Regions from separate parts of the Peribacillus sp. NPDC097675 genome, predicted to be linked through region 2. Evidence: riboswitches for the same ligand, from Rfam matches in the RefSeq annotation. Region 2 holds a riboswitch; each other region holds the start of a gene.

Region 1 (3,282 bases), on a different contig from region 2:
TCCTTAGAAGAATTGCCGTTTCCCGCAAACCACTTTGACTATATCATAGCGGAATCCACTACCGGTTTTACAGATATCCAAAAGTCCCTTGCTGAATATTTCAGGGTGCTAAAACTGGGGGGGAACTTGATTTCGATTGATATGACAGCAGAAATTACATTAGGTCTCAACCTGAAGAATGAATTGATGAATTTCTATAAACTCAAACATATCCCGACTGAAGCGGAATGGATTAGTGCCATTAGAGAACAAGGATTTAAAAAAACGGAAATCCTTCATTCAAATACAGTTTTAGAAGAGTTAAAGAAATATTCTGCTGCCAACCAACGCTCAAGCAACTCAACGCTTATCAAAGGAACATTAAATGATATCATCAAAAAACATTATCGTCTTATGCTCACTCATGGAAATAGCCTTGGTTACCGGGTGTTTAGGGCGAGCAAGTAATCATCATATCGGACTAGTAGAAAACCAGAAAGGCATTTATTGAACCTTGAAACACCTAGTAAATTACTAGGTGTCTCCAGTCAACTATATTTACTGATAAGATCAGACAATAGTTTTTCAATCTTGGGACATCGCTCGTTCCGTATGAAAAGCGGACATGGCTCTCATCCATATCAAATTTTTCTGCAAAAAACCGCCTTTTCTATCTGCTTGAATAATAACATCCACTCGATTTTCAGAAATAAAGAATACTGCCTCCAATTCATCCAATCGACCTCTGAATGATCCGCTTGTTGGTTTAAATTCAAACTATTGTGCGAATGGTAATCTTGCTCGAAGATAACCTGGTGCTTTTTTAGCTTCTGTCTTACGTAAGTGAAAGCCAAGAATTTTCACTGCTTGCAAAAAGGCATATACAAGCGGATGCGGTTGAATCTCAATATAATCCCCATCTTGTGAATTAATTGCCATGCTTATATCTAATCCGGTCTGTAGCCACACAATAATGAATTTTTATCTTTACAATCAATCCTTTAGTTTTATTTTTATCCAATATCATCATTCTTCGTGTATTTTAATATATTTATATAGTTACTGAATATACCTGCATTCTACTTTCCAATCTACAATCTTTCTCCTTTGTGATGCATTTAATATAGGTTAACATCAAAATTTTCTAAATCTTCCTTTAATTAACCGTTTCTTTGTCACAATATACAATGTTAAATTTTACTAGATAATTTTTTTAAAATATTTCTCAACAATACAATACTAGTGACGATATATACACTTGAGGAAATTATTTTCTTAACATAACTATAGGCAAACTCATTGAAAAGTGAGGGCGCAAAGCCACAGGTCTAAGGAGGAATGAGAATTCTATGGCGGCTGGGTTGCAATATATCTTCTTTAATAGGTATAGTACTCAACAATCCTGTCTAAAAAGACTTTTTATACGAACCTTTTTACCTAGGATTATATGTTTTTTTATAGCCGTATTTTTTTTTGCATTCAAACGCACCACATAGGCTATAAGAACTAGATTTATTTTATGATTTAAGTATCTATTGGAGGAGAAACTATGAATATGAAAGACGTACAGCAACTATTTCCAAGTGAAGATGGTAATCAATTTGAACAGGTGACCTTTTTGTCTTATATAGAAAAAATCATCATGGCCATCGACAGTTCGAAAGATCCAAACAAATCAACTTTAGGACCCATACAAGAAAAGAGTGATGACTTTTATAAAGAGATTATTGAGAATGAAAAAACGCCAAATACCGGTCTTGAGATGGATCTGGTATTGGATGAACTGATAAAACTTACTAAGGGACATCCTTATCATACAAGGAATTTTGTTACGAATGTTTTACCTATGGCCAGCATTCCTGGTATTATTGGTAATTTGACTAACTCACTATTAAACGGTAACAATCTTTGGGATGTATATGGACCGGCAGCAGCCGAGACAGAAGTCAAGGTCATAACCATGATGTCAAAACTGGTTGGATATGATCACACTAAGAGTTGGGGATATACAACATGGGGTGGCCAAGGAGCTGTATTCAGCGGTCTTAGGGTTGCCGTTGCGAAACAATTTCCGAAAGCAAAAGAAGAAGGTGTTCCCAATAACTTATATTGTTTTGCCTCTGAAAATGCTCACTATAGCTTGTTAAAATCTGTAGAAGCGGTTGGAATCGGAAGCAATCATCTGATTCGTGTTAAAGCTGGGAAAGATCATTCCATGGATATGGAAGATTTACAAATGAAGCTGGAGGAAACAATCAATAATGGCGGGATTCCTGTTTACATCGTTGCAACAACAGGTACGACCGATTGTTTCGGGATTGATGATGTTCAATCCGTGAAGGCTATAACAACTAAAATGGAAGAAAAGTATAACTTAAAACCAATTCACATACATGCCGATTCTGCATTAGGCGGTTTTTACAGCCTGTTCCGTGAATATGATTTCATACAAAACCCGCTTAACTTTGAAGAAGATGTATTGAACAGTCTGAATGCCATCAACGAAAGGATGCAATACCTCTATGTAGCTGACAGCTTATGTTTTGACTTTCAAAAACTCGGACAAACACCTTATCTAACTAGTCTATTTTTAGTGAAAAATGGAAGTGATCTAGGTTTACTTGATCTGGAAGAATTCGAGACTCCTTATGTTGGAAATCGTGGCTACGGCAGCTATCATACAGGATATACATTGGAATGTTCTCGTATGGGAAGCTCAATTGCCATTTATGCAGCCTTACTCTCATTTGGCGTTGAAGGGTACCAACAGATTCTTGCAAATTACGTCCGAGTCAATCTTGCGTTCAGAAAGAAACTGGCAGCAAGAATTCCGAATATGAGTATTACAAATTCGGAGAACATCGGGCCAATTACTACCATCAGAATATATGAAGATGGTGCTAACTGGGACCTTGAACTGAACGGAGAAGCAACTCAAGAACAAATACAAAAAACAAATGATTATAATTATGAACTTTTTGAAATCCTTGGAGAAAACCGGGAAGAAGTATTCTTTGGAGATACAAAAAGACAATGTCTTGTCGATGCTGTCAATTCAGATGAGCGTTTACCTATCTATGCGGCGAAGTTCTTCTCAATTTCTCCATATACAGAAGTCGAACATTTAGACAATATTGTGGGAGCTTTTGAAAGTGCCTTGAAAAAAATAGAGAAAAAAGAAACTGCATATGTTCTCTAAGATGAAAAATTCGATTCTTATTAAATATATTTCAAGTTTCGTCATCCCTATTGCTATCTTTTCAATCCTTTTCAGCCTTACTTTGTACTTTTTATCAATGAACA
Region 2 (3,282 bases):
TAAATACTTGTTAGACAATCTATAAAGGATTGTCTTTTTTTTCTTTTTCCACCAACCTATTTACCCATTTCTTTAAATAATCAGATTATTTTGTTTACTTTACTGTTTTTTCATACCCAATCATATATACTAATATTGCTTATCTACAACACGAAGGAGGAACTCCCCTTGGCTATGAAAAAATTCGATCATATTGGCATCGTTGTTAGGGATTTAGAAACATCCATCACCTTTTATCAGGAAATATTGGATTTAAAATTGAAAGCACGGGTCCCCCATACCAATGGTGTCATTCAACTTGCCTTTCTTGGCTATGACGGTACAGAGGAAACGGAAATTGAATTAATCCAAGGATATAGTGACTCGTTGCCATCCGAAGCAACGATCCATCACTTTGCCATTACTGTAGATGATATTGAGGAAGAATATGCCCGGATTCAGAGGCTTGAAAACGTAGAGTTGATTGATGAAGAAATTGTCACCCTGCCAAACGGCTATCGCTATTTCTACATATATGGACCGGAGAAAGAATGGATCGAGTTTTTCCAGAGATAACTGGCACTGCAAAAAAGCAGAAGCGGTGAGCTTCTGCTTTTTGCCATCATTCATTTAACAATTCAAACCCCTTCTACAGGTCGTCCGGTAACTAGGGTTGCTGTGATTCCAACCTCTTCCTTGCTCCACGGATTAATTGATACTATTGTCCCCATCACCGTCAATTCAATTTATTTTTCCAGTTTTAGAATGTTTTCTTCTATTATATATACGTCATCTAACCCACTATCTAATGCAATACTTGGACCTTCCCATTCACATCTATAACGTCTAAAATAGATGAACCCAACGTACATGGCGACTGTTTCCCATATATTGTGTAGCCCTTCAATCTTTTAGTAGGTAATGACTACCAATTCTCATTTAATAACTGGTTGCATGTTTTTGTAAAAAAAAGAACCTTGATGGCCCTTTCCCTAAAAAGCATATTGATATAATCCATAATATAATGGGCCAAGCGTAATAAATAACGTGATCCCAGTAAGGATACTTTTCGTACTTTCTGACAAGTCTACTAGCGCTTCTTCTCCATCATCGTGTTTACCGATATAACTGAAAAGAACATCCCACAGCAATCCACCTACAAACACGATTTTCCATACAAGAGGGGTGAGTATCGATGTATTCGTCACAAATCCAAATAATCCTATCCATGTTATAACCGAAATAATAAAATCCACTTTTAAAGAAAGGGTTCTTAGGCCTTTAATCAGAAATGCAATGGCCACCGTCCCTAATATGCCTAAATATATTGTCCAAAAAATATGCATAGATTCATCCTTCTTCCATTAAGATTCTTCAATTATATGAAGAATAGGATAAAAAGGGAATACAATAATGATATTCCCTCCATGTAGTACTTTTTCCCTACAATATCATTTACCTTTATGGTTTAATATGGTAAAATACCTAGAATGATAAAGGCAAATCCGCCGAAAGACGGAGACGCAAAGCCACAGGTCTAAAGCCAATGGGACATGACAGCTGGGTTACCATATCTTTGTAGCGATTCTAAGGAATCGAGTAGACTGACCTTTTTTCTATGCAGCCAGATATGGGACCACCCCACTATTTGGATTAGGTTATATCCACTCTTTCAAGAAAACAAAGACTACCCCAGCGTCATGGGGTAGTCTTTGTTTTTACAAGAACGAAAGGGGAGAATGGATAGCCGTGAATAAAGAGAAGAACCAACTTATGCTCTTGTTTTCAAGCGGAATTGTTTTATTAGCTTTGGTTACGAATATATTAGGGAGGAAATTCCACCTTTTTGAACATTCCCATGGAGCACATCAAGTTTTATCAACTGCTTATATCGAAGATCATTTTGGGCTTGTGCTCAACCTTTTAGTCGTGATACCCACGCTTCTATTGGCCTTCGGACTGATTTTATTTAAGAGTAATAGAAACCACTCACTGATTCCATATATAGTGACTTTAGTGTTTACATTTGGAAGTATCGCCATCATCTCGGGAGGTGGCGGACGGGTGGAGTTTCACTTTAGCATCTTCATGGTCGTAGCTACAATCGGCTATTATCAGAATTTGAAAGTCCTATCGCTCATGACGACTCTTTTCGCCGTCCATCATTTGGCAGGGTTCTACTTCTTTCCTGAAATCGTATTTGGGGCGATGAGCTATACCTATCTCATGTTAGTTCTACACGTAATGTTTTTTTTACTGACCACCGGTATCGTCACCTGGCAAGTATATTCAAGCCAACGTATGGAAAAGCAATTAATGGAACTACAAACCGCTCAACGGAAAATGATTAGCGAGGAAATAGCCGAAAAGGTAACAAACACTTCCAAGCAACTCGTAAGTGTCTCAGAAACCTTAATAAGCCAGGCAAAGTTCGCGACAGAGGCCAGTTCCGAACTTGCAACTTCCATTGCTCAAGTAGCAACTGGTTCAGAAACGCAACTTAAAACCGTTGAAGAAAATCTGCAAGTCCTTTCAAACATCACAGATGCCATCGGTGCCATCGATCAAACCGCACATATTTCGGTTCAACAAGCACAAGAATCGGTCCGGCACGCCTATGATGGCAACAAACTCGTTGAGAGCCTTTCTGGCCAAATGAAAGGAATCAAAGATTATGCTGATCAATCTGTCGCAACCATCACCAATTTCCATGAAAGTTCAAAAGCGATCGAGAACATGACCGGAATCATTGCAGATATTGCAGATCAAACGAATCTATTAGCATTGAATGCTGCCATTGAAGCTGCACGGGCCGGGGAATATGGAAGTGGCTTTTCCATAGTTGCAAAAGAAGTGAAACAGCTAGCCGAAAGATCATTAGAAGCTTCCAAGCATATAGATGACTTGATTAAACGGACTGTAGAAGATGCACGCCTTTCTGTTGGATCGATGGTTCAAGTCGTTGATTCCACTGACACGGGTCTCGAAGCCGTTCATAATTCAAGCCTGGTCTTCACGAAGATTTTTGATTCCTCACAAATGGTCGAAGAACAGATAAAGAAAATCTCATCCCTTGCTAAAACACTCATGTGGTCATCTGAAAACGTAAACAGCTCCATGCTCCAAATGGCCACCATCACTAAAGAATCATCCAAGAGCATGCAAGTCGCCGCAGGTACGACCGAGGAAGAACATCTACTAACAGAGCGGACCCTCAAGGTATCGAATGACCTCAAAATCTTGACCAGTGATCTCGAGCAAATCATATCCAAATTGAGGACGGAATTTTAAAAAGGAATGCAC
Region 3 (3,282 bases), on a different contig from region 2:
AATCATCCACGGTCTCCCCGTTTTGATAACGTGTCTTGAACTCTTCCGTTTTGGCTCTCAACTTCTCGTCCGATAACGCGGCCATTTCATCCGCCAGCGCTTCGACCTGATCAGCCACTTTCTCTAACCGCTTAAGTTCTCGCTTATTCGGATCAAAAACTTTAGTTAATATATTAAGCATTCATTAACGCTCCTCTATTGGGAAAATGATCATTCATTATCGTTCATTATATAAGTAAGAAGGAACACACCTTCTGCCGATGATAGTCTAGTGTTAATTTTACCACTTCTATACTCGAGGTACAACTTCATGTCACCCGATACCTTATGGGTCAGAAATCACTTCTTGCGAAAAACAATGGATAAAATAGGGCAAAAACTGTTAAAATAGAAGGAAGATTTAAAATACATAGTGCAAGAACCCATGTTTACACAGCTAGTCTTTAATAGACATGATGCCTTTAGCTAATAAACCTGGTAATAGAAAGTATTGTAAGTGGGTTAGAAAAGCTCATTCTGCGGGATAAATAGAACTAGTTTCGAGGTGGTAATGATGATCGGTGAGCGTGTTAAAAAGCTGAGGGAAGAAAAGAAAATGTCGATGACTGAACTAGCCGAAAAAGCCGGTGTAGCCAAGTCTTACTTAAGTTCGCTCGAACGGAACTTACAAACGAATCCTTCCATTCAATTTTTAGAAAAGATCTCTGCAGTGCTTCATGTTCCTGTTGATGCCCTTCTGTACGATGCCCCCAACAAGGAAATCCTTGATACCGACTGGATAAAAATCGTTGAAGATGCCATGCATTCAGGCGTTTCAAAACAACAATTTCGAGAATTCATTGAATTTAACAAATGGAAAAAGAACAACGAATAGCATAATAGATATGAACCTATCAACCTATTTAAGCAGAACAAAAGCATCCCTATAAACAGCGAGCATCATTTACTGTTTATAGGGATGCTTTCCACATCTGTCTCATTTTTCGTGATTCTCCTTCAATGATTCCTTCGCAAAATATTCACGAATCTCCTCTTTCGTCAACCCTAAGCTCTTTGCTTCTACTATCAATGTCATCCACTCTTGATCCAATTCAGCAGTAATCATTTCATTAACCTCCTAAAATACTACCTTGTATTTCAGGCAGACCAGCCATCCTAGCCATTTATAGCCTTAGACCTGTGCCTTTGCGCCCCCAGCTTTCGATGAGTTTGCCTTTGTCGGGATAAATATAACTAAATACATGGTTTATAATTTCATTATAGGGAATACACACTACATATGTTGCTAGTTTATGTCGCCACCTAACCAAAATAAAGAAGTATTTATCGACAAATTGCAACAATATTTAGAAAATTCAATTCATTATTCAAGCATTCACGCTCGCTTATTTATAAAATAAAACACCTTGCTCTTTTCATTCAACCGGTGAGACATATTGATTCTCTCCACCGATAGTGCATCAAAGGCTTTTTGCACGGTCAAATCCTCGCCGCATGTCGGACAAAACCAGTTACCCATTTCCGTACTACTAAACGAAGCCCTATTACATGTTTGGCAATTTTTCCGAAACAACTTCCCATCCCCTCTGCACCTTAATTATTAAATATATATTTACGAATTTGTTCGTTTTAAAGAACCTATTAACCAATTATATTACAAATTAAGGGATTTTAGGAATGGGACTTATACACTATTTTTCTTGAAAAAGAACAGATAATGTTCATTATTAAGAATGGATATAAATATTTCCTTTATCTTCTATTTTATTAAGAACGCCTAGATGACAAAGAATAGGTTAGATGAATACGTTGATATGGTTTGTATTCTAGGATTCAACTATATTACCTTATACCTATAATGATCATGGAAAATGATAGATAATAAAAAGCACCGCCCAGAGTGTGGACGGTGCTTGGTTTCATTCTATTATTCTCTTAACTTGGTTCGATTAATCCGTATCGTCCATCTTTACGGCGATACACCACGTTAGTTGTATTCGTATCCGCATTCGTGTAAACGAAGAAACTGTGACCAAGCATATTCATTTGCAGAATCGCTTCTTCACTGTCCATTGGTTTCAGATCAAAGCGCTTGTTACGAACCACTTCGATATCGTTATCATCTTCGAATTCATCCGCCACTTCATCGATCTCCGTAGCAAAGGCGAATGCCTCAGGAGTATTAGATAAGTTATTGCGGAATTTACGATTGACCTTCGTTTTATGTTTACGAATTTGGCGTTCAAGCTTGTCATTGATCAAATCAATTGCGGCATACATGTCCGCATTTTCCTCTTCAGCGCGAAGAACCAAATTCTGCATGGGAATCGTCACTTCGACCTTAGACGTATTATTATTCACTTTCAAATTTACTAGCACATTTGCATCTGGCGTATTGTTAAAGTATCTTTCTAACTTGCCAATTTTCTTTTCGACGTATTCTCGAATTGCTGGAGTTACCTCAATGTTTTCACCGCGTACGTTGTAATTCATAAAGTGAGTCCTCCTTAAATTAAGACTATACAGTTAGATTCTACAATACCCCTCCGGTTTCCTTTGCAAACACATCATGAAATATATCGAAATTATGAAATAATTGTCGGAAGGTTTGAAAAAGGTTGATGTCTACCTTAGGTCTATTATAACAAACACTGCTCAATAATGAAAAAATTAGCCACTATAATTTACAGAAATTTTAAAAAACAAATACAAAAAAACCGTTTGATATCCAAACGGTTTGGGTAGTGTTCAATTTTTTTTGTCATAGAACATGCCATCCGTGGCAAGGGTCTCGTAAGGATTGGTATACTTATTCGAAGTTTTCTTCTTCTGAATCAGTTCCTTTATATCCCGCTGAATCTCTTGCTTTTGGAGCAACAACAATTGATTGACCTGTTGATTCAGAAGCATGGATTGACGCCCCAATTGTAGCTCTTCGGCAGAAAAAGGCGGTTTGATTTGCAATAAAAATTCTTCACGTTGGTCAAGCAACTCTTTTATTCGATCGATTCGGTCATCACGTTCGATAATCGTCTGGTCTTGCAATACAGTTACTAATTCAGTGGTAACATTATGGAACTGTTGAAGCATCATCACACTAGACCACTTTGGACGAATTGTTTTTGACGATTCAATTGAATGGCTTCCTTCCATGTGTTACGGAACTCAGTAACAAGACCCTCCACCTCTTCTAGAGCAGCAATATCATTCTTCAAATTAGCGTCAATCAGGCGGCGGTTCATATAATCATAGAGGCTCATCAACTCTTTCGAAACGGCAACA

What was found. A riboswitch is a leader RNA that binds a small molecule or an ion and turns the genes downstream of it on or off. The one in region 2 is predicted to bind cyclic di-GMP.
Region 1: linked by a shared signal. The riboswitch ahead of ACQKL5_RS10920 (pyridoxal phosphate-dependent decarboxylase family protein) and the one ahead of ACQKL5_RS11470 (methyl-accepting chemotaxis protein) in region 2 are both predicted to bind cyclic di-GMP.
Region 3: linked by a shared signal. The riboswitch ahead of ACQKL5_RS16000 (anti-repressor SinI family protein) and the one ahead of ACQKL5_RS11470 (methyl-accepting chemotaxis protein) in region 2 are both predicted to bind cyclic di-GMP.

The regions. Positions count from the first base shown of each region.
Region 1 is NZ_JBNNSK010000006.1:172,930-176,211, forward strand. It holds gene ACQKL5_RS10910 (class I SAM-dependent methyltransferase) at 1-447, shown strand, start outside; partial or broken gene ACQKL5_RS10915 (sporulation protein) at 565-918, opposite strand; cyclic di-GMP riboswitch class I at 1,259-1,348, shown strand; gene ACQKL5_RS10920 (pyridoxal phosphate-dependent decarboxylase family protein) at 1,535-3,178, shown strand; gene ACQKL5_RS10925 (methyl-accepting chemotaxis protein) at 3,180-3,282, shown strand, end outside.
Region 2 is NZ_JBNNSK010000007.1:30,726-34,007, forward strand. It holds gene ACQKL5_RS11455 (DUF3600 domain-containing protein) at 1-3, shown strand, start outside; gene ACQKL5_RS11460 (VOC family protein) at 175-555, shown strand; gene ACQKL5_RS11465 (hypothetical protein) at 972-1,325, opposite strand; cyclic di-GMP riboswitch class I at 1,468-1,552, shown strand; gene ACQKL5_RS11470 (methyl-accepting chemotaxis protein) at 1,729-3,270, shown strand.
Region 3 is NZ_JBNNSK010000010.1:178,769-182,050, reverse strand. It holds gene secA (preprotein translocase subunit SecA) at 1-181, opposite strand, end outside; gene ACQKL5_RS16005 (helix-turn-helix domain-containing protein) at 554-874, shown strand; gene ACQKL5_RS16000 (anti-repressor SinI family protein) at 977-1,105, opposite strand; cyclic di-GMP riboswitch class I at 1,138-1,224, opposite strand; gene ACQKL5_RS15995 (hypothetical protein) at 1,376-1,573, opposite strand; gene hpf (ribosome hibernation-promoting factor, HPF/YfiA family) at 1,936-2,493, opposite strand; gene ACQKL5_RS15985 (flagellar protein FliT) at 2,749-3,153, opposite strand; gene fliS (flagellar export chaperone FliS) at 3,093-3,282, opposite strand, start outside.